Regions from separate parts of the Streptomyces sp. NPDC032198 genome, predicted to be linked through region 1. Evidence: riboswitches for the same ligand, from Rfam matches in the RefSeq annotation. Region 1 holds a riboswitch; each other region holds the start of a gene.

Region 1 (4,952 bases):
CGCAACAGCCCCCAGTACCTCGCCGCCCGCCACGCGGTGTTCGACGCCCGCCTGCCCGAGGCCCGCGCTCTCCTCCTGCAGCTGATGCCCCCGGCCCAGGAGTGCGGTGAGCCGGAGGACCTGGTGGACCTGTGGCGCAGCCTCGCCGAGGTCGAGGCAGGGCGTGGTGCCTGCGGTCAGGCGCTGCGCTGGTCGGCGCGCGCCGTCGACCTCACGGCGGCGGCAGGCCTGTCACCCGGTCCCGCTTGGTATACGGCGGCCATGGCCGAGGCCGGCGGCGGCAGTTTCGCCCATGCACTGCGCTACGCCGCCCACGGCGTGCGCGCCTCGCGCGAGGAACAGGATGCGCTGCACACCACACGCGGCCTGTGGGCCCTGGGGGCTGCGCTTCTGCACACCGGTCGCGTCGAGAAGGCCGCCGCGACGTTGTCGGAGGTCGCGGAGCTGGAGTCGCGCTCGGGGGCCGCTGATCCGGCGGTGCTGCGCTGGCAGGGGGACGCGGTGGAGGCGTACGCGCTCTGCGGTCGTACGGACGAGGCCCGCGGTCTGCTGGAGCACATGCAGGAACGGGTGGGAGCGCACCCCGCGCACGCCGCTCTGCGCGCAGCGCTGACCCGCGCCCGAGGCCTGTGCCGCTACCTCGACGGTGCCGACGCCGTCGAAGAGGCCGCGGAACTCCTGGCGGACGCTGCCCACGGTTTCGCCGCGCTCGGCCTCCCCGTCGAGGAGGGCCGCACCCACCTGCTGCGCGGCCGTGTCGAGCGCCGCCGTCGGCGTGCCGCCGCTGCGCGAACGGCGTGGGAAAGGGCTCGTACGCTCTTCGAGGACGCCGAAGCACGCCCCTGGACCGCGCTCGCGAACAACCACCTGACCCACCTGACAGGCCATCCCTCCGCACCCAGCAGCTCGGCTCCGCCGACGCCCCAGCGTCTGACCGAACACGAGTTGCATCTGGCCGAACTCGTGCGCACCGGCGCGACGAACCAGGAAGCGGCCCAGCAGATGTTCATCTCGGTCAAGACCGTAGAAACCGTGCTGAGCCGCATCTACCGCAAACTCGGCATCCGCTCCCGCACCCAACTCGCCACCGCGCTCACCCGTGACCGCTGACCGCTGCGCGGTGACGCTCCGACGACGAGGGCCACCGGGGTCACCGATGCGCCGAGCCGCCCAGGGCGTCGCGGCCCTGCTCAAACGGCACGGCTGGACCTGCCAGCTCCCCGCCCGCCGGGCCCTGGAACCTCCACGGTGTCTTCGAGCTGACCGTTCTTGTCCACTATCGAGTAGAAGTTGCGATGGACCGTCACGTCGGCGATACCAACCGACCGACGCTCACCACCGTCGAGGGGCACACGCATGATCTGCTCGCCGTCGGCAAAGCGCCGGGGAAGCAACCGAGGCGAGGGCCGCCCAGTGCCATAATCGTGTTGACCGCCCCCGGCAGGCAGTGCTGGAGTCGGCGCGTGGACAGCATCCCCGCCAACCGGCGGCTCTGGAACCAGATCAGCAGCGCCTACCAGCACGAGCACGACCCGCAAATCGGCGCCACACCCCGGCTGTGGGGCATGTACTCCATCCCCGACGCGCACCTGCACGCCCTGGGCGACGTCACCGGCAAGCGCGTCCTCGAACTCGGCTGTGGCGCCGGCCAGTGGTCCAGGGCGCTCGCCGCCGAGGGTGCCTCCGTGGTCGGGATCGACCTGTCCGAAGCCCAACTCGCCGCAGCGGCCCGCGCGATGGGAGCCGTCCGCTACCCGCTGGTGCAAGGCGCCGCCGAACAACTCCCCTTCGCCGCCGACAGCTTCGACCTGGTGTTCTGCGACTTCGGTGGGCTCAGCTGGGCGCCCCCGCACCTGGCCGTCCCGCAGGCCGCACGCGTCTTGGGCCGAGGCGGGCGCCTGGTGTTCAACGTCGCCAGCCCTTGGTTCGAAGCTTGCTACGACGAAGCCGCCAGCCGCGTGACCACGACGCTGCAGAAGGACTACTTCGGGCTGAGCGCCATCGCCGAAGACGACGGCGCGACCAGCTATCAGCTCACCTACGGCGACTGGGTCAAGGTCCTGCGCGGCGCGGGTCTCATCATCGACGACCTCATCGAGCCGCGGCCCGAACTCGGAACACCCAACGGCTACAACGAAACCGACCCTCCCGACTGGGCACACCGCTGGCCGGCGGAACTGCTCTGGGTAACCCACAAACCATAAGTTCCGCCGTGCCGAGACGTGAAGCCCGGTGGGCCAACCGCCGAGCTTGGAGAGATCTCCCATTGCAAAGGTTGACGGGTTGACGAAATCTGGAGCTATGCAGGATCGCATCGGTCAGGTGGTCGCGGGATTCACCGACGCACTGCACAGCCTCAGAGACCTCGTCACGGACCTCCCGCCCGGCGAGCAATACGACACGGGCTACGAGTCTGCGCCCAGAGTGTGCACCAGGGCGGCGGCCTTGTCAGTTCCTCCGGCAGAGCCGTGTCCTGCCGTGCGGTGCCCCGAGTGCGAACTCCCGTTCCCGGGGGAGGTACATTGCGTGGTGACCACCGCGGGAGCTCGGGAGTAGCCGGGCTGAGAGGGCGGACGGGACTTGCTCCCCTTTCCGCCGACCGCATGAACCTGGACCGGGTAATGCCGGCGTAGGAAGAGTGTTGACGATGGATGCTGCCTCCGTACCTGCCCAGAACGGCCCTGCCGTTTCCCGTGATGCCGTGGCGGACGTGATCGCGTCGCTGCGGAGCTCCGCACCCCTTGTGCACTGCCTGACCAACGTCGTGGTGTCGCAGTTCACCGCGAACGTGCTGCTCGCGGCGGGGGCCTCCCCCGCGATGGTGCACAGCCCGCAGGAGGCCGGAGCACTGGCCCGGGTGGCCGGGGGCGTCCTGATCAACCTGGGGACGGTCACGTCCGCGACGGCCGAGGCGATGCGCGTCGCGGTCAAAGAAGCGGCCGGGGCCGGGCGCCCGTGGGTGCTCGACCCGGTGGCGGTCGGCGCGCTGCCCTGGCGCACCGGCCTGGCCCGCGAACTCCTGGAGATCGCGCCTCCAGCGGTCATTCGCGGCAATGCTTCCGAGATCCTGGCCCTGGACAGCGGCGGCACGGGCGGGCGCGGCGTGGACAGCACGGACGCCCCCGAGGCGGCGCTGGACGCGGCCGGCGGGCTGGGCCGGCGCTACGGCTGCGCGGTCGCTGTGAGCGGTCCGGAGGACGTCCTTACGGACGGGACGCGCGTGGTGCGTGTGGCCAATGGTCACCCGCTGCTGCAACGGGTGACGGGTACCGGCTGCTCACTGGGCGCCCTGGTGGCTGCTTGCACGGCCGTCACGGGCGATGCACTGCTGGCCGCCACTGCCGCGTCGGGCCTGCTCACCGTGGCCGCGGAGAGTGCCGCCACGCGCTCGACGGGGCCCGGCACGTTCGCGGTCGCACTGATCGATGCACTGTACGAGCTCAGCCCGGACCGGCTCGCCGAGGCTCTCAACCTGCGCTGAGCGCAGCGGTGTTGCCGGGTTGGCAGCGAGCGGTCGGCCGAACGCCACCTGCTGAACAGCCTCCGCCGACCTGGGGTGCGACCCCACCACCAAGTGCGTCAGACCCCGCAGACGCACACCCTCGCCCCTGCGGACAACTCAAGGTTCCTGCACGTCAGGGCCCTGCCTTTCCCTGCACCTCCCGATGCGTTTCCCCCGCCCTTCCCCGGCCGGGAGACCCCAAGGAGCAACCCATGCGACCACCACTTGACCTATCCCTGTATCTCGTCACCGACACCCGGCTCTGCGGCGACCGTGGTGTCGCGGCCACAGTGGCGGCCGCCGTCAAGGGCGGTGTGACCGCTGTCCAGTTGCGCGATCCGGACGCGGACGCCCGCACGCTGTGCGCGCTGGGCCGGAGGATCCAGGCCGAACTCGCCGGCACCGGTGTCCCCTTGATCGTCAATGATCGTCTGGATGTGGCGGTCTGGTTGGACGCGGACGGCGTCCACCTGGGGCAGCGGGACCTCTCCCCCACGACCGCCCGGCAGCGGCTCGGCCCCCATGCCTACATCGGCCTGTCCGTCAGCCGTCCCGGGCAGCTGGCGCACGTACCGGATGCCGTCGACCACCTCGGTGTCGGTCCGGTGTTCCCGCAGTCCACCAAGCCAGACGCGGACGCCCCGCTCGGCCTGGGAGGCCTGGCCCGGATCGTCCAGGAGAGCCCGCTGCCATGCGTGGCCATCGGCGGGATCGGCGCATCCGAGGCCGCCGCGGTCAGGGCAAGCGGTGCGGCCGGGCTCGCTGTCGTCAGCGCGGTCTGCGGACAGTCCGACCCCGAGGCCGCAGCGCACTCCCTCATCCGCACCCTGCGCCAGGAGGTCCCCGCGTGACCAGCCCGCCCATCGCCCTCAGCATCGCCGCCAGCGACCCCTCCGGCGGCGCCGGCATCCAGGCCGACCTGAAGGCGTTCTCCGCCAACGGCGCCTACGGAACAGCAGTCCTGACCGCCCTGACCGCACAGAACACCCAGGGCGTCACCGGCATCCATGCCGTGCCTGCGGCGTTCGTCACCGAGCAGCTCGACACGCTGTTCGCCGACGTCCGGGTGGACGCCGTCAAGATCGGAATGCTGGCCGACGCCGCCATCGCCGCAGCCGTCGCGGACGCGCTGGAGCGCCACCGCCCCCGCTACGTCGTCCTGGACCCCGTCATGGTCTCGACCAGCGGTCACCGCCTCCTGGAGGCCGATGCGGTAACCGTGCTGCGCGAGCGTCTCCTGCCTCTCGCCGACCTCATCACCCCCAACCTCCCCGAGGCCGGCGACCTCCTCGGCATCGCCGCCGCCAAGAACCGCACCGACGCCATCGAGCAGGCCCACGCGCTCCTCCACACCGGCGCCCGGCGGGTCCTGCTCAAGGGCGGCCACCACACGCACGACGCAGATTCCGTCGACATCCTCGCCGACGGCACAGACGCCACGGGCGCCCTG
Region 2 (4,952 bases), on a different contig from region 1:
CGCATGACGCCCTGTATCCAGCAGAGACGCAGCCCATGCCCATCGTGCCTGACATGCCTGAAGTACCCCAGGAGCCCATGCCCAGCGCATCACAGCCCGCCCCCGAGGCGCCGCGCACGCCTCAGACGCCTCAGGCACCACAGGTGTCTCAGACGCCTCAAGCGCCGCAGAAGAAGAGCGCGGGCCGTGATCTCGGGGCGGCCATAGGAGTCGGCGTGGGGCTCGGCGCGGTGATCATCGCGTCGCTCTTCATCGTGAAGGCCGTCTTCATCGGCGTCATAGCGGTCGCCGTCGTGGTCGGCCTCTGGGAGCTCACCTCGCGGCTCCAGGAGCGCAAGGAGATCAAGGCGCCGCTGGTCCCGCTGGCGGTGGGCGGCGCCGCCATGGTCGTCGCCGGATACGTCCGTGGGCCCGAGGGCGCCTGGGTCGCCATGGCGCTCACCGCGCTCGCGGTGCTCGTCTGGCGGATGACCGAGCCGCCCGAGGGCTATCTGAAGGACGTCACGGCAGGCGTCTTCGCGGCGTTCTACGTCCCGTTCCTCGCCACGTTCGTGGCGATGATGCTCACCGCGGACGACGGCGCGATGCGGGTGCTCACGTTCCTGCTCCTGACCGTGGTCAGCGACACCGGGGCGTACGCGATCGGCTGGCGCTTCGGCAAGCACAAGCTCGCCCCGCGCATCAGCCCCGGCAAGACCCGCGAGGGCCTGGTCGGAGCGGTGACGTTCGCGATGGCGGGTGGCGCGCTGTGCATGGAGTTCCTGATCGACGGCGGCACGTGGTGGCAGGGGCTGCTCATCGGCCTCGCGGTCGCCGCGAGCGCGACGCTCGGGGACCTGGGCGAGTCGATGATCAAGCGTGACCTCGGCATCAAGGACATGGGCACGCTGCTGCCGGGACACGGCGGCATCATGGACCGCCTCGACTCACTGCTGCCGACCGCACCGGTGGTCTGGCTGCTGCTGGTCATCTTCGTCGGGTCCGGCTGACCTGCGCTTGTGTACGTGAGGGGCTCGCCGTCCAGCTGGACGGCGAGCCCCTTTTCGCATGCCGCGCGCAGTGTGCCGTACGCCGCTTACTTCAGCTTGTGGCACGCCTTCTGCGAGAGGTTCTTCCACTGCACACAGACCAGCGTGCCCTTGCGGAGCTTGGGCCCCGTGGTGGTCCCGACCTTGCCCCACTCGACCTCGGCGGCGTTGCCGTGCGGAACCGAGTGGGCCTTGCGCCAGCTCTTGCCGACGTGGGTCGAGCCGCCCGGCTGCTTGTACAGCCAGCGGGCCTTACCCGCCTTGTACGGAGACCTGGCCGACTGGACGTAGTTCAGGCCACGCTTGGTGGACCCCTTCTTGTTCCAGTAGAAGAAGGAGACCGAGTAAGCGCAGGTCCTGCCGCTCTGCTTCACGCAGCGCACTTCCTGGTGCTTGCTGACCGCCGCGGCCCGGACCCCGGTCCCGGCGTGGGCCGGTGCCGCGGTCGTCACGGCGAGCGCCGCGGTGGCGCCGATCAAGAGCGCCTTCCCCGTTTGATTCAACACGTGCTGATTACCTCCAGCGAAGTTGATGTTGTCAGGGAAGACTCTAGTGATCTATGTCAGGCACATGACAGACCTTCGGCCGACCGGTTCTCAGCGCCGCCGTGGGTGGACAGGGGAGGGCTCTCATCGTCTGCGACACTGGAAGGACCATGCCTGTACCCGGAGAACTCACCTTTGTCGCGCCCCGCGGAGCCAAGAAGCCGCCGCGGCATCTCGCCGACCTCACGCCCGCCGAGCGCAAGGAAGCCGTTGCCGCTGCCGGCGAGAAGCCGTTTCGCGCCAAGCAGCTTTCGCAGCACTACTTCGCGCGGTACGCGCACGACCCGGAGCAGTGGACCGACATTCCCGCCGGTTCACGTCAGAAGCTTCAGGAGGCGCTGCTTCCCGAGCTGATGTCCGTGGTGCGGCACATCAGCTGTGACGACGACACCACGCGCAAGACGCTGTGGCGGCTCTTCGACGGGACGCTCGTCGAGTCCGTGCTCATGCGCTATCCGGACCGCGTGACGATGTGCATCTCGTCGCAGGCCGGGTGTGGGATGAACTGTCCGTTCTGTGCCACCGGGCAGGCCGGGCTCGACCGGAATCTGTCGACCGCCGAGATCGTGCACCAGATCGTTGACGGGATGCGCGCGCTGCGGGACGGGGAGATCCCTGGAGGGCCCGCTCGGCTCTCCAACATCGTGTTTATGGGGATGGGCGAGCCTCTTGCCAACTACAACCGGGTGACCGGGGCGATTCGCAGGCTGACCGATCCCGAGCCGGACGGTGTGGGCCTCTCGCAGCGTGGCATCACCGTGTCGACCGTCGGTCTGGTGCCCGCCATCCACCGGTTCGCCGACGAGGGCTTCAAGTGCCGCCTCGCCATCTCGCTGCACGCGCCCGACGACGAGCTCCGCGACACCCTCGTACCCGTCAACACGCGCTGGAACGTGCGTGAAGTGATGGACGCCGGGTGGGAGTACGCCGCCAAGTCGGGGCGTCGCCTCTCCATCGAGTACGCGCTGATCCGCGACATCAACGACCAGGCCTGGCGCGGTGACCGCCTCGGGCGGCTGCTGAAGAACAAGCCCGTGCACGTGAACCTCATTCCGCTGAACCCGACGCCCGGGTCGAAGTGGACGGCCTCGCGGCCCGAGGACGAGAAGGCCTTCGTGGACGCCATCGCCGCCCATGGCGTGCCCGTCACGGTTCGTGACACCCGTGGCCAGGAGATCGACGGGGCGTGCGGTCAGCTCGCCGCGTCGGAGCGCTAGCCCGCCGGGCGATAGGCTGGCCGAAACACATCTTCATAGCCGGAACACATCTTCATATTCCGACAGGGGAGCGCCACAGCGCTGAGAGTGCGGCAGCCAAGGACAGGTTGGCCGCAGACCCTCTGAACCTTGCCCGGGTCATTCCGGGTAGGAAGTTCGGACATCACTCAAGCTGTTGCGCCCTGCCCGCGGACCGGTCCGATCCGGTCTGTTCCGCGGGCAGGGCCGCGTCTCTTCCTGGTCACTCCAGGAGGAATGAACTCAGTGAGCACCACCAAGAAGGTCACGGTCACCGCGGTCGCGGTGAGCATCGGGCTCGTCGCGCTCTCCGCGTGCGGCAGCTCGTCGGACAGCGGCGACAAGGCCGACTCCAAGAGCGTCACGCTCGTCAGCCATGACTCCTTCAACGTCTCCAAGGACGTACTGAAGGCGTTCGAGAAGAGCTCCGGCTACAAGGTCAACGTGCTGAAGGACGGCGACGCCGGTGCGGCCGTGAACAAGGCGATCCTGTCCAAGGACAACCCGCAGGGCGATGTCTTCTTCGGCGTCGACAACACCCTGCTCTCGCGCGCGCTCGACAACGGTCTCTTCCAGTCGTACGAGGCCAAGGGCTCGGAGAAGGTCGGGCCGGAGTTCCGGGTCGACGGGGACAAGCACCGGGTGACGCCCGTCGACAGCGGCGACATCTGCGTCAACTACGACAAGAAGTACTTCGCCGACAAGAAGCTGGCGCCGCCGAAGTCCTTCGCGGATCTGACCAAGCCCGCCTACAAGGACCTGTTGGTCACCGAGAACGCCTCGACCTCCTCGCCCGGCCTCGGATTCCTGCTCGGCAGCGCCGCGCAGTACGGCGACGACGGCTGGCAGGGCTACTGGAAGAAGCTCAAGGCCAACGGCGTCAAGGTCGTCGACGGCTGGGAGCAGGCCTACAACGAAGAGTTCTCCGGGTCCGCCGGCGGCAAGAAGGCCAAGGGCGACCGGCCGCTCGTCGTCTCGTACGCCTCGTCGCCGCCCGTCGAGGTGCTCTACGCCAAGCCGCAGCCCAAGCAGGCGCCGACCGGCGTCGCGACCGGCACCTGCTTCCGGCAGGTCGAGTACGCGGGTCTGCTCAGCAACGCCAAGAACGAGAAGGGCGGCAAGGCGCTGCTCGACTTCCTGATCGGCGCCGAGTTCCAGAAGGACATGCCGCTGAACATGTTCGTGAACCCGGTGCGGGAGAAGACCGAGCTGCCCGAGCTGTTCGTCAAGCACGGCGTGAAGGTCGACGACCCGGAGACCATGGACCCGAAGAAGATCGCCGACAACCGTGATCAGTGGGTCAAGTCGTGGACCTCGCTCGTACTGAAGTAAGCGGATCCCCTAAGGGGAGCGCTTCCCGTAAGGGGCGCTCGCGCGGGGGCGCGGCGCGGCTCGGTCTGATGGCCGTGCCCGTCGCGTTCTTCGCGGTCTTCTTCGCCTATCCGGTCGCCGCGATCGTCGCGCGCGGCTTGAAGGTGGGCGGGGCGTGGCAGTTCGGGCGGATCGCGGAGGTCGTCGGGCAGTCCGACGTCCGGCACGTGCTGTGGTTCACCACCTGGCAGGCGCTCGCGTCGACCGCGCTCACGCTGCTGATCGCGCTCCCCGGCGCGTATGTCTTCGCGCGCTTCGAGTTCAGGGGCAAGCAGGTGCTCCGGGCGGTCGTCACGGTGCCGTTCGTGCTGCCGACGGTCGTCGTCGGGACCGCGTTCCTCGCGCTGCTCGGCCGGGGCGGGCTGCTCGACGAGATGTGGGGCGTGCGCCTCGACACGACTGTGTGGGCGATCCTGCTCGCGCACGTCTTCTTCAACTACGCCGTCGTCGTACGGACGGTGGGCGGGCTCTGGTCGCAGCTCGACCCGCGCCAGGAAGAGGCCGCGCGGATGCTCGGCGCCTCGCGGTGGACCGCGTGGCGGACCGTGACGCTGCCCGCGCTCGGGCCCGCGGTAGCCGCCGCCTCGCTCATGGTCTTCCTGTTCACCTTCACCTCGTTCGGTGTGGTGCAGATCCTCGGCGGGCCCGCGTACTCGACCCTCGAGGTCGAGATCTACCGGCAGACCGCCCAGCTCCTCGACCTGTCCACGGCCGCCGTCCTGACGATCGTTCAGTTCGTGGCGGTGGGCTTGATCCTCGCCGTGCACGCGTGG
Region 3 (4,952 bases), on a different contig from region 1:
CCCCCACCACGTTCGGGTGCGAGAGCCGGGCGATCGACTTCGCCTCGCGGATGAAGCGCTCGACGAATGAGACGTCGGCGGCCAGCGTCGGGTGCATCACCTTGAGCGCGAGCACGCGGTCGAGGCGGGTGTCCACGGCCCGGTAGACCGTGGCCATCCCGCCGACCGCGATCCGCCCGTCCACGCGGTAGCGGCCGTCGAGCACCTGCCCGACGAGCGGGTCCTGAAGGGTCGTGTCCACGCAGGGAGTCTACGAGCCACCGCTGACACCGTTGCCCGCCCGGTCGGACTCGGGCCCCGACTGCAGCCGAGCTGTAACAGGGGCGGGACGCTCAGAACGCGGGCCGCTCCGGGTCGAGCCGGGCCATTCCCTCCACGGGCGAGGACGCCTCGGCGAAGTGGCGCCGGGGAATGCGCCCCGCACGGTACGCGAGCCGTCCGGCCTCGACGCCGTGCCGCATGCCCTCGGCCATCAGGACCGGTTCCTGCGCCCGGGTAACAGCGGAGGCGAGCATCACACCCGCGCACCCCAGTTCCATCGCGAGCGCCGCGTCGGACGCCGTGCCCGCCCCCGCGTCCAGGATCACCGGCACGCCCGCGCGCTCGACGATCAGCTGGAAGTTGTGCGGGTTGCGGATGCCGAGCCCCGAGCCGATGGGGGAGCCCAGCGGCATGATCGCCGCGCAGCCCACGTCCTCCAGCTTCCGGGCAAGCACCGGGTCGTCGTTCGTGTACGGGAGGACCGTGAAGCCGTCGTCGACGAGGGTCTCGGCGGCGTCGATGAGCTCGATCGGGTCGGGAAGCAGCGTGCGCTCGTCCGCGATGACCTCCAGCTTGACCAGGTCGGTGCCGAGCGCCTCCCGCGCGAGCCGGGCGGTCAGGACGGCCTCGCCCGCGGTGAAGCAGCCCGCCGTGTTCGGCAGCACACGGATGCCGAGGCGGTCCAGGACGGAGAGCACGGAGCCCTGCACGCCGGGATCGAGGCGGCGCATCGCGACCGTCGTCAGCTCCGTCCCGGAGGCGACGAGGGAGCGTTCCAGGACGTCGAGGCTCGGCGCACCGCCCGTACCCATGATCAGTCGGGAGGAAAGGGTGAGCCCGCCGATGGCGAAGGGATCGTCTGCCATGTCGGTTCAGCCTCCTTGTACGGCTGTGAGGACCTCGACGCGGTCGCCGTCATTGAGCGGGGTGTCAGACCAGCGCGTGCGCGGGACGACGGTTTCGTTGAGGGCGGCGGCGACGCCGGACGGGGCCGTGGTCAGGGTGGCGACGAGGGCGTCGAGCGTGGTGCCCGCGGCAACGTCGCGTGCTTCTCCGTTGACGGAGACGGCTGTCACTGCTGGGAGGGTCATGCGGGCTGCTCCATGAAGCGCTGCGTGCGGGGGGTGCCGGCGAAGCGCAGAGGGGTGAACCCCCGCGCCTCGTCGGGCAGTTCGCCGGTGGTCAGGGCGTGCGCCATGACGTCACCGGTGACGGGCGTCAGAAGGACGCCGTTGCGGTAGTGCCCGGTGGCCAGCTGGAGGCCGGGGAGCGCGGTCGGGCCGAGCAGCGGCGCGTTGTCGGGGGAGCCGGGGCGCAGGCCCGCGCGGGTCTCCGTCAGCGGCAGTTCCGTGATGCCGGGTACGAGCTCGTGGGCGTCCCGCAGCAGCTCGTACACGCCGCCCGCCGTGACCGTCGTGTCCCAGCCGAGTTCCTCGCTGGTCGCGCCGACGACGAGCTCGCCGTTCTCGCGCGGCACCAGGTAGACGTGGCTGCCACGCACCACGGCGCGCACGGTGCGGCTCAGGAACGGCGCGTACCGCTGCGGCACCGTGAGCCGCAGCACCTGCCCCTTCACGGGGCGTACTGGCGGCAGGACACCCTCGGGGACGCCGGAGAGGCGTCCGCTGAGGCTGCCCGCGGCGAGCACGGTCTGACCGGCCTCCAGGGCGGTGCCGTCGGCGAGGACGACTCCGGTGGCCCGGTCCCGTACGACCGAGAGACGGTCCACCCACGCGTGGTGGAAGGCCACGCCCGCCCGCTCGCAGGCCACCAGGAGCGCCGCGGCGAGCCTGCGCGGGTCGATCTGGTGGTCGCCGTCGACGCGCAGTCCGCCCCGGACCCCCGGTGCGAGCATCGGTTCGAGGCGGCGGCACTCGCGCCCGCTCAGCCACTCCGAGGCGAGCCCCGACTGCTGCTGAAGGGCGTGCAGCTCCCGCAGATGGGCACGGTCGTCGGAGTCGAGCGCCACGGCGAGCGTGCCGCACGCGCGGTAGCCGAGATCGCGGCCGCTCGCCTCGGTCAGCTCGGCCGCGAACTCGGGATAGCGCTGCGCGGAGGCCAGATTCAGGCCGAGCAGCGTCTGCTCCCCGTAGTGCAGCTCGGTGACGGCGGCCAGCATGCCCGCGGCGACCTGCGCCGCGCCGCCGCCGGGCTCGGGGTCCACGACCGCGGCGGACAGGCCGCGCTGGGCCGCCCGCCAGGCCGTGACCAGGCCGATGATGCCGCCCCCGACGACAAGGACGTCGGTCGTCTCTCGGGGTGGTGTACGTGGATGCATGGGCGTCCAGCCCCTCCCTTCGCCGGCATGACCCGGATCAGGTTCGTACGGTCGGAGGCCGTCCAGCCTCCCTCTCAGCCCGGTGCGTCCGGGCTCCCGCGAGTGCTCTGCACGGCAACCTTAGCCTTTGGTGTCCCGGGGTAGGTAGGGCAGCTGTGCGGTCAGGAGCAGTGACGGTGTGTCAGAGATCTCCTCGCGGGGCCCTGAGACGCGCGTCGCCCGCCGCCCTAGAGTGATCGGGTGAGTGAGCAGCGGAGGCAGGAAGAGCGCCGGGTCGTCATCGTCGGTGCGGGGATGGCCGGGGTGCAGACCGCCGTGGCCCTGCGCGAGCAGGGGTTCGCCGGGGCGGTCACCCTGATCGGCGCGGAGCCCCATCAGCCGTACGACAGGCCGCCGTTGTCCAAGGCCGTGCTGCTCGGCAAGGCGGAGGGCTCCGCCTTCGACATCGACTTCGAGGCGCTCGGCATCGAGCTGAGCCTGGGCCACGAGGTCACGGGCGTCCGCCCCGCGGACCACGCACTGGACACCGCGTCGGGCCCGGTGCCCTACGACGCCCTCGTCATCGCCACCGGCGCCCGGCCCATCCTGCTGCCCGGCGTCTCCGGGGTCCCCGGCGTCCATCTGCTGCGCACCCTCGACGACGCCGAGCGGCTGCGGCCCGTGCTCGCCGAACAGCACCGCATCGTGGTCGTCGGCGCCGGCTGGATCGGCGCCGAGTTCGCGACCGCCGCACGCGAGGCGGGCTGCTCGGTCACTGTCGTCGAGGCCGCCGCGCGACCGCTGGCCGGGGCGCTGCCCGCGGAGGTCGCGGCGCCGATGACGTCCTGGTACGCCGACTCCGGAGCCGAGCTGCGCACCCACGCGCGCGTGGACCGCGTCGAGCCCGGCAGCGTCCTCCTGGACGACGGCACCCGGCTGCCCGCGGACGCGGTCGTCGTCGGTATCGGCGCACGCCCCGCCACGGACTGGCTCGCGGACTCCGGCATCACCCTGGGCGCCCACCGTGAGGTCCTCGCCGACGACCACCTGCGGACGTCGGAACCCGATGTGTACGCGGTCGGCGACTGCTCCTCCTTCCCTTCGGGAAGGTATGGCGAGCGCCTGCTCGTCCACCACTGGGACAACGCCCTCCAGGGCCCGCGCACGGTCGCGGCGAACATCATCGGCGAGACCCCTTCGGCGTACGACCCGGTCCCGTACTTCTGGTCCGAGCAGTTCGGCCGCTTCGTCCAGTACGCCGGTCATCACGCGTCCGCCGACGAGCTGGTGTGGCGCGGCGACCCCTCGGGGGCGGCCTGGAGCGTGTGCTGGCTCCGGCGGGGCGCCCTGGTCGCCCTCCTCGCGGTGGGCCGCCCCAGGGACCTGGCACAGGGCCGCAAGCTGATCGAGGCGGGCGCCCGCCTGTCCGCCGAGCTGGCGTCGGACCCCGCCGTACCGCTCAAGAAGGCAGTGCTGCCCTAAGCGCTGCCGGGACCGCTGCCGGGACCGCTGCCGGGACCGAGGGGGACCCGCTGCCCGGCCGCTGTCGGTGCCCGGAGCTAGGCTTGTCCCCGTGACCGAGATTGACGCAAAGACTGATGCTCTCGTCCCCGAGTGGCTCCACCTCCCCGACATCGCAGAAATGCTCGACGTCGAGGTGACGCGTGTGCGCCAGCTGGTCAAGGAGGGCCAGCTGATCGCCGTGCGCCGTGGTGAGAACCGCGCGCTCGCCGTGCCGGCGGCCTTCATCGACGGCGACAAGATCGTCAAGGGCCTCACCGGCACCCTGACGCTCCTGCGGGACGACGGCTTCTCCGACGAAGAGATGCTGGAGTGGCTCTTCACCCCCGACCCGACCCTGCCCGGCACCCCCGCGCAGGCACTCAGTGAGAATCGCGGCACGGAGGTGAAGCGCCGCGCCCAGGCGCTCGCCGTCTGACCGGGACGCGTCCGACCGAGGCGCGTCCGACCGAAACGGAAAACCGTTGCGTACGGGCCGTGTGTCCCCCGGGGACCCGCGGCCCGTAGGCCACCGACGACCCGGGGGGACCTCTTCATGGCCACCAAGCCTGCCCGCGAGCAGCTCGCCGACGCCCGCCTCTACCTGTGTGTGGACGCCCGCAAGCGCCAGGGAGACCTCCCCGAGTTCCTCGACGCCGTCCTGGGCGGCGGCGTCGACATCGTGCAGCTGCGGGACAAGGGCATGGAGGCGGCCGAGGAGCTCGACCACCTCCAGGTCTTCGCCGACGCCGCCCGCAGGCACGGCAAGCTCCTCGCGGTGAACGACCGCGCGGACGTCGCGCACGCCATCGGCGCCGACGTGCTGCACCTGGGCCAGGGCGACCTGCCCGTGCCCGCCGCCCGCGCGATCCTCGGCCAGGACGTGCTCGTGGGCCGCTCCACGCACGCCGACACCGAGGCAGCCGCCGCGGCC
Region 4 (4,952 bases), on a different contig from region 1:
GTCGGTCTTCCTGTCCTTCATCACGCTAGGGATCTACGGATGCATCGCGGTCTATCGGTTGATGCGCTTCTGGTGGCAGATCCAGCTCACTGAACAGGACTTCGACGACAAGCTCAGTGTCGCCTGGACCAAGCTCGGGATTGTCCGGTATCCGCTGACCTTCGAGCCCGTCCAAACGCTGAACCGCAGCTTCGGGATGCACTTCCTTCTCTCGTTCGTCACGCTCGGGATCTACGGCATCGTGTGGGACTACCGACTTCACACCGACCCGGAGAAGCTCTACCCCGAGGTGCACTCCACCGAGGACGCCGTCCTTAACGCTCTGCGGGTCGCCGATCCGGTCCTCCCTCACTAGCCATCCGCTCTGGTTCGCCGTACGGGGAAGCGCCGCTCCAGAAGCCGAAGTTTCCTGGAGCGGCGCTTAACCGCGCGTCAGTCCGCCAGCGGCAGGTAGACCCGATTCCCGCTCGCGGCGAACTCCTTCGACTTCTGGAGCATCCCCGCCGCGACCTCCTCAGCCGTCGCGTCCGCAGCCGCAGTACCGCCGAACTGCTCTGTGATGCTGTGGCTAATCTTCATGCTGCAGAACTTCGGACCGCACATCGAGCAGAAATGCGCCGTCTTCGCGGGCTCCGCGGGCAGCGTCTCGTCGTGGAACTCCCGCGCCGTGACCGGGTCGAGGGCCAGGTTGAACTGGTCCTCCCAGCGGAACTCGAAGCGTGCGTCCGAGAGCGCGTCGTCCCAGTCCTGCGCGCCCGGGTGCCCCTTGGCGAGGTCCGCCGCGTGGGCCGCGATCTTGTACGTGATGACGCCGGTCTTCACGTCGTCGCGGTTGGGCAGGCCGAGGTGCTCCTTGGGCGTGACGTAGCAGAGCATCGCCGTGCCCCACCAGCCGATCATCGCGGCGCCGATGCCGGAGGTGATGTGGTCGTACGCGGGCGCGATGTCCGTGGTCAGCGGGCCGAGCGTGTAGAACGGCGCCTCCTCGCAGATCTCCTGCTGAAGGTCGATGTTCTCCTTGATCTTGTGCATCGGGACGTGGCCCGGGCCCTCGATCATGGTCTGTACGTGATGACGCTTGGCGATCGTGTTGAGTTCCCCGAGCGTGCGCAGCTCGGCGAACTGCGCCTCGTCGTTGGCGTCCGCGATCGACCCGGGGCGCAGACCGTCGCCGAGCGAGTACGTCACGTCGTACGCCGCGAGAATCTCGCAGAGCTCCTCGAAGTTCTCGTAGAGGAAGCTCTCCTTGTGGTGCGCGAGGCACCAGGCCGCCATGATCGAACCGCCGCGCGAGACGATGCCGGTCTTGCGGTTGGCGGTCAGCGGGACGTACGGAAGGCGCACGCCCGCGTGCACCGTCATGTAGTCCACGCCCTGTTCGGCCTGCTCGATGACCGTGTCCTTGTAGATCTCCCAGGTCAGCGCCTCGGCCTGGCCGTCGACCTTCTCCAGGGCCTGGTAGAGCGGCACGGTGCCGATGGGCACGGGGGAGTTGCGCAGGACCCACTCGCGGGTCGTGTGGATGTTGCGCCCGGTGGACAGGTCCATGACCGTGTCGGCGCCCCACTTGGTCGCCCAGGTCATCTTGTCCACCTCCTCCTCGATGGAGGAGGTGACCGCGGAGTTGCCGATGTTGGCGTTGACCTTCACCAGGAACTTCTTGCCGATGATCATCGGCTCGATCTCCGGGTGATTGACGTTGGCGGGGATCACCGCGCGGCCCGCGGCGACCTCCGCGCGCACGACCTCGGGGTCGAGGTTCTCGCGGATCCCGATGAACTCCATCTCGGGCGTGATCTCGCCACGGCGGGCGTACGCGAGCTGCGTCACCGCCTGGCCGCCGCGGCCCCGGCGGGGCTGGCGCGGGCGGCCGGGGAAGACCGCGTCGAGGTTCTTCAGGCCACCGCGCGGCGAGGTGTGCTTGATGCCGTCGTCCTCGGGACGGGGCGGGCGGCCCACGTACTCCTCGGTGTCGCCGCGGGCGATGATCCAGTTCTCGCGCAGGGGCGCGAGGCCCCTGCGGACGTCGGTGTCGATGGACTCGTCGGTGTACGGCCCCGAAGTGTCGTACAAGGTCACGGCCTTGCCGTTGGTGAGGTGCACCTGTCGGACCGGCACCCGCAGGTCGGGGCGTGAACCCTCGACATACGCCTTGTGCCAGCCGATGGACTTCCCGGCCTCGGCCGCGACGGTGTGCTCGGCGTTTCCTACGTTCTCGCCGTTCTCGCCGTTCTCGTCGCTGCTGGAGGCAGGCGTGCGTGCGTCCGCTGTGGTCATGAGACCTACTCCCTACGCCGGCATTACCCGGTAACAGGTTCGGCGGTCGACGCAGCGGATTCCGTACGGTTCATACCGTTTCGTACGGAGGTCAGCGCCCTCTCAGCCCGGTGCTCCGAGCTCCCGCGTTTGCAAAGGTGCCTCCACGCTAGCGTCCCGTCGGGCGCGCTGAACAGAGGGCCCCCTCCGTTCTTGCGATGATCGGGCAGTGACCACCACACAGCCGCCGTCCCAGCCGCCCGCCCCGAACGTGCCGCACGACTCGCACGGGCACTCCCACAGCCATGGCCCGGCCGCCCCCGTCTCCAAGCATCTGCGCAAGGTCATCGCCGCCGTGCTGATTCCTTTCGCCGCGGCGGTGGTCGTGGGGCTCGCGGTGTTCTGGCCAGGGGGCGCACCGTCCCACGAACGCACCGGAGTCGGCTTCGACCGGCAGACCCAGTCAGCCACGGTGGCGAAGCTGAAAGAGCTCCCCTGCAGTGAGGTGAACGCCTCCCAGACTCCGCCCAACGGCGACACCTCCACCGCCGAGGAGCAGTCCGCGCAGTCCCGCGCGAAGGGCGTCTGCAAGAAGGCGACGATCGAGGTGACCAGCGGAAAGGACAAGGGCCGCACGTTCACCGAGATCGTCCAGCCGGACTCACCGCGGCAGTTGCGCCAGGGCCAGGAGGTGGTGGTCGCCTACGAGCCCACGGCCCCCGAGGCGTTGCAGTACTCGGTCACCGACGTGAACCGGAAGCTCCCCATGGCGCTGCTCGCCGGGATCTTCGCACTCGCCGTGGTCGTGGTGGGACGAATGCGCGGCGTCATGGCCCTGGTGGCGCTGGCGTTGAGCTTCCTGGTCCTGACGTTCTTCATCCTGCCCGCGATCCTGCAGGGCTCGAACCCGCTGGTCGTGGCGGTGATCGGGGCCAGCGCCATCATGCTGATCGCGCTCTATCTGTGCCATGGCCTCACGGCGCGTACCTCGGTCGCGGTCCTCGGCACGCTGATCTCCCTGCTCCTCATCGGCCTCCTCGGCTCGCTCTTCATCGGCTGGGCCTCGCTGACGGGCAACACGGACGACAACACCGGCCTGATCCACGGCCTGTATCCGTCCATCGACATGAGCGGTCTGCTGCTCGCCGGCGTCATCATCGGCTCGCTCGGCGTACTCGACGACGTGACGGTGACGCAGACGTCCGCGGTCTGGGAACTGCACCAGGCCAACCCCACGATGGGCTGGCGCGGTCTGTACGGCGCCGCCATCCGCATCGGCCGCGACCACATCGCCTCGGTCGTCAACACCCTGGTCCTGGCCTACGCGGGTGCCGCGCTGCCCCTGCTGCTGCTCTTCTCGATCGCCCAGAGCAGCGTGGGCACGGTGGCCAACAGCGAGCTGGTGGCCGAGGAGATCGTGCGCACCCTGGTCGGCTCGATCGGCCTGGTCGCCTCCGTACCGGTGACGACCGCGCTCGCGGCCCTGGTGGTCTCGGCCGACCGCTCGACTCCCACGGGCCACACGGGAAGCGCGGCCCGCCCGGGAGGCGCGAGCCACCCGGGAGGCGCGAGCAACGCTGGAGGCGCGGCCCACCCCGGAGGCGGTGCCACTCCCGCCGCCCCCGCCACCCCCGTCCTGCCCGCACCCAAGCAGAGCCGCGGCGGAAAAGGCCGACGCCGCAAGGCCTGAGGCTCGCGCGGCCCGGCGCCGCAAGGCTTACGCGGCCGATGCCACGAAATGCACCAATCTGCCGTACGGCTGCGCCCCTTGGTTCGCGGAGTCAGCCCGCGCTCTGCTCCTCGGCGAGGATCCGGTCCAGCGCTTCGTCCAGGTGCGTCTCGAAGTCGGCGAGCGCCCGCTCCTGCCCCAGCGGAACCAGCTTGTCCGTACGGTCCAAGAAGGCGAGGAGCGGTGGGATCCCCGCCCGGAACAGCGCCTGATCCGCACCGACCTGAAGCCGGATCAGTACATCGTCGAGCAGCTCGGGATCGGTGGGGGCGATGTGCACATCCCCGTCACCGCACGCCCCGCCCACCCCGTCGACCAGCAGCTCCCGCCCGAAGGCCCAGGTCACGGGTGCGTCTCCGGGGAGATGGAAGGTCAGCCGGACGGCGTAGGGATCGCCGGTCTCATAACGCAGCTCCACCGGGATGCGAAACGACAGCTCCTCGGAAACGAGGAAGCTCATCATGACCTCTGCCTGGACCGACTCGCGCATCGTCCGCCTACCCCGTCGCTAAAGCTCGACTGGCCAGGAACCAACTCCCTGACACTCATGGCATCTTGCTTAACGTACACATCAGATCACAAGGAGTGAGTTTTCAGATGCTGATAGAGAAGGCAAGTGTCCCCAGTAGCCTTCCGATCTCATTCTGCAAGCGTTCAGCCGCAGGGAGTAGCCGGTCCGCCTGATAGGACGGAACGGAAATTGCCATGGTGGCCGCGGTGTTACCCGCAGTGATCGGAATCGCGGCGCAGACCGTTCCCAGCGCGTACTCCTGCCGCTCCACCACGGGCTTCATCCGGCCCATAGCGTCCAGGCGCCGGATGAAACTCCGGTGGTCACGGACCGAGTACCGGGTGATCGACTGCACCGGATAGCGGGAGAGGTGGTCCTGCCGCTGTTCGTCGTCGAGTTGAGCGAGCAGACATTGCCCGATCGCATGGGCGTGTCCGGTCTCGCGGAAGTCGGCCC

Evidence for each region. Region 1 has a riboswitch for thiamine pyrophosphate ahead of thiM (hydroxyethylthiazole kinase). Riboswitches for the same ligand answer to the same signal wherever they lie in the genome.
Region 2: another riboswitch for thiamine pyrophosphate. It lies ahead of AB0E78_RS28205 (thiamine ABC transporter substrate-binding protein); the one in region 1 lies ahead of thiM (hydroxyethylthiazole kinase).
Region 3: another riboswitch for thiamine pyrophosphate. It lies ahead of thiO (glycine oxidase ThiO); the one in region 1 lies ahead of thiM (hydroxyethylthiazole kinase).
Region 4: another riboswitch for thiamine pyrophosphate. It lies ahead of thiC (phosphomethylpyrimidine synthase ThiC); the one in region 1 lies ahead of thiM (hydroxyethylthiazole kinase).

Annotation. Positions count from the first base shown of each region.
Region 1 is NZ_JBEZVL010000008.1:354,673-359,624, reverse strand. Features, by position in the region: gene AB0E78_RS23435 (helix-turn-helix transcriptional regulator) at 1-1,110, shown strand, start outside; gene AB0E78_RS23430 (class I SAM-dependent methyltransferase) at 1,464-2,204, shown strand; TPP riboswitch at 2,529-2,654, shown strand; gene thiM (hydroxyethylthiazole kinase) at 2,702-3,481, shown strand; gene thiE (thiamine phosphate synthase) at 3,715-4,353, shown strand; gene thiD (bifunctional hydroxymethylpyrimidine kinase/phosphomethylpyrimidine kinase) at 4,350-4,952, shown strand, end outside.
Region 2 is NZ_JBEZVL010000011.1:91,012-95,963, reverse strand. Features, by position in the region: gene AB0E78_RS28220 (phosphatidate cytidylyltransferase) at 1-989, shown strand, start outside; gene AB0E78_RS28215 (hypothetical protein) at 1,076-1,534, opposite strand; gene rlmN (23S rRNA (adenine(2503)-C(2))-methyltransferase RlmN) at 1,684-2,790, shown strand; TPP riboswitch at 2,845-2,962, shown strand; gene AB0E78_RS28205 (thiamine ABC transporter substrate-binding protein) at 3,046-4,140, shown strand; gene AB0E78_RS28200 (iron ABC transporter permease) at 4,209-4,952, shown strand, end outside.
Region 3 is NZ_JBEZVL010000001.1:415,669-420,620, reverse strand. Features, by position in the region: gene pknB (Stk1 family PASTA domain-containing Ser/Thr kinase) at 1-241, opposite strand, end outside; gene AB0E78_RS01975 (thiazole synthase) at 333-1,127, opposite strand; gene thiS (sulfur carrier protein ThiS) at 1,134-1,352, opposite strand; gene thiO (glycine oxidase ThiO) at 1,349-2,539, opposite strand; TPP riboswitch at 2,537-2,649, opposite strand; gene AB0E78_RS01960 (FAD-dependent oxidoreductase) at 2,834-4,000, shown strand; gene AB0E78_RS01955 (Rv2175c family DNA-binding protein) at 4,092-4,457, shown strand; gene thiE (thiamine phosphate synthase) at 4,575-4,952, shown strand, end outside.
Region 4 is NZ_JBEZVL010000002.1:207,885-212,836, forward strand. Features, by position in the region: gene AB0E78_RS06095 (DUF4234 domain-containing protein) at 1-355, shown strand, start outside; gene thiC (phosphomethylpyrimidine synthase ThiC) at 433-2,277, opposite strand; TPP riboswitch at 2,270-2,414, opposite strand; gene AB0E78_RS06105 (YibE/F family protein) at 2,486-3,946, shown strand; gene AB0E78_RS06110 (SsgA family sporulation/cell division regulator) at 4,038-4,475, opposite strand; gene AB0E78_RS06115 (IclR family transcriptional regulator C-terminal domain-containing protein) at 4,579-4,952, opposite strand, start outside.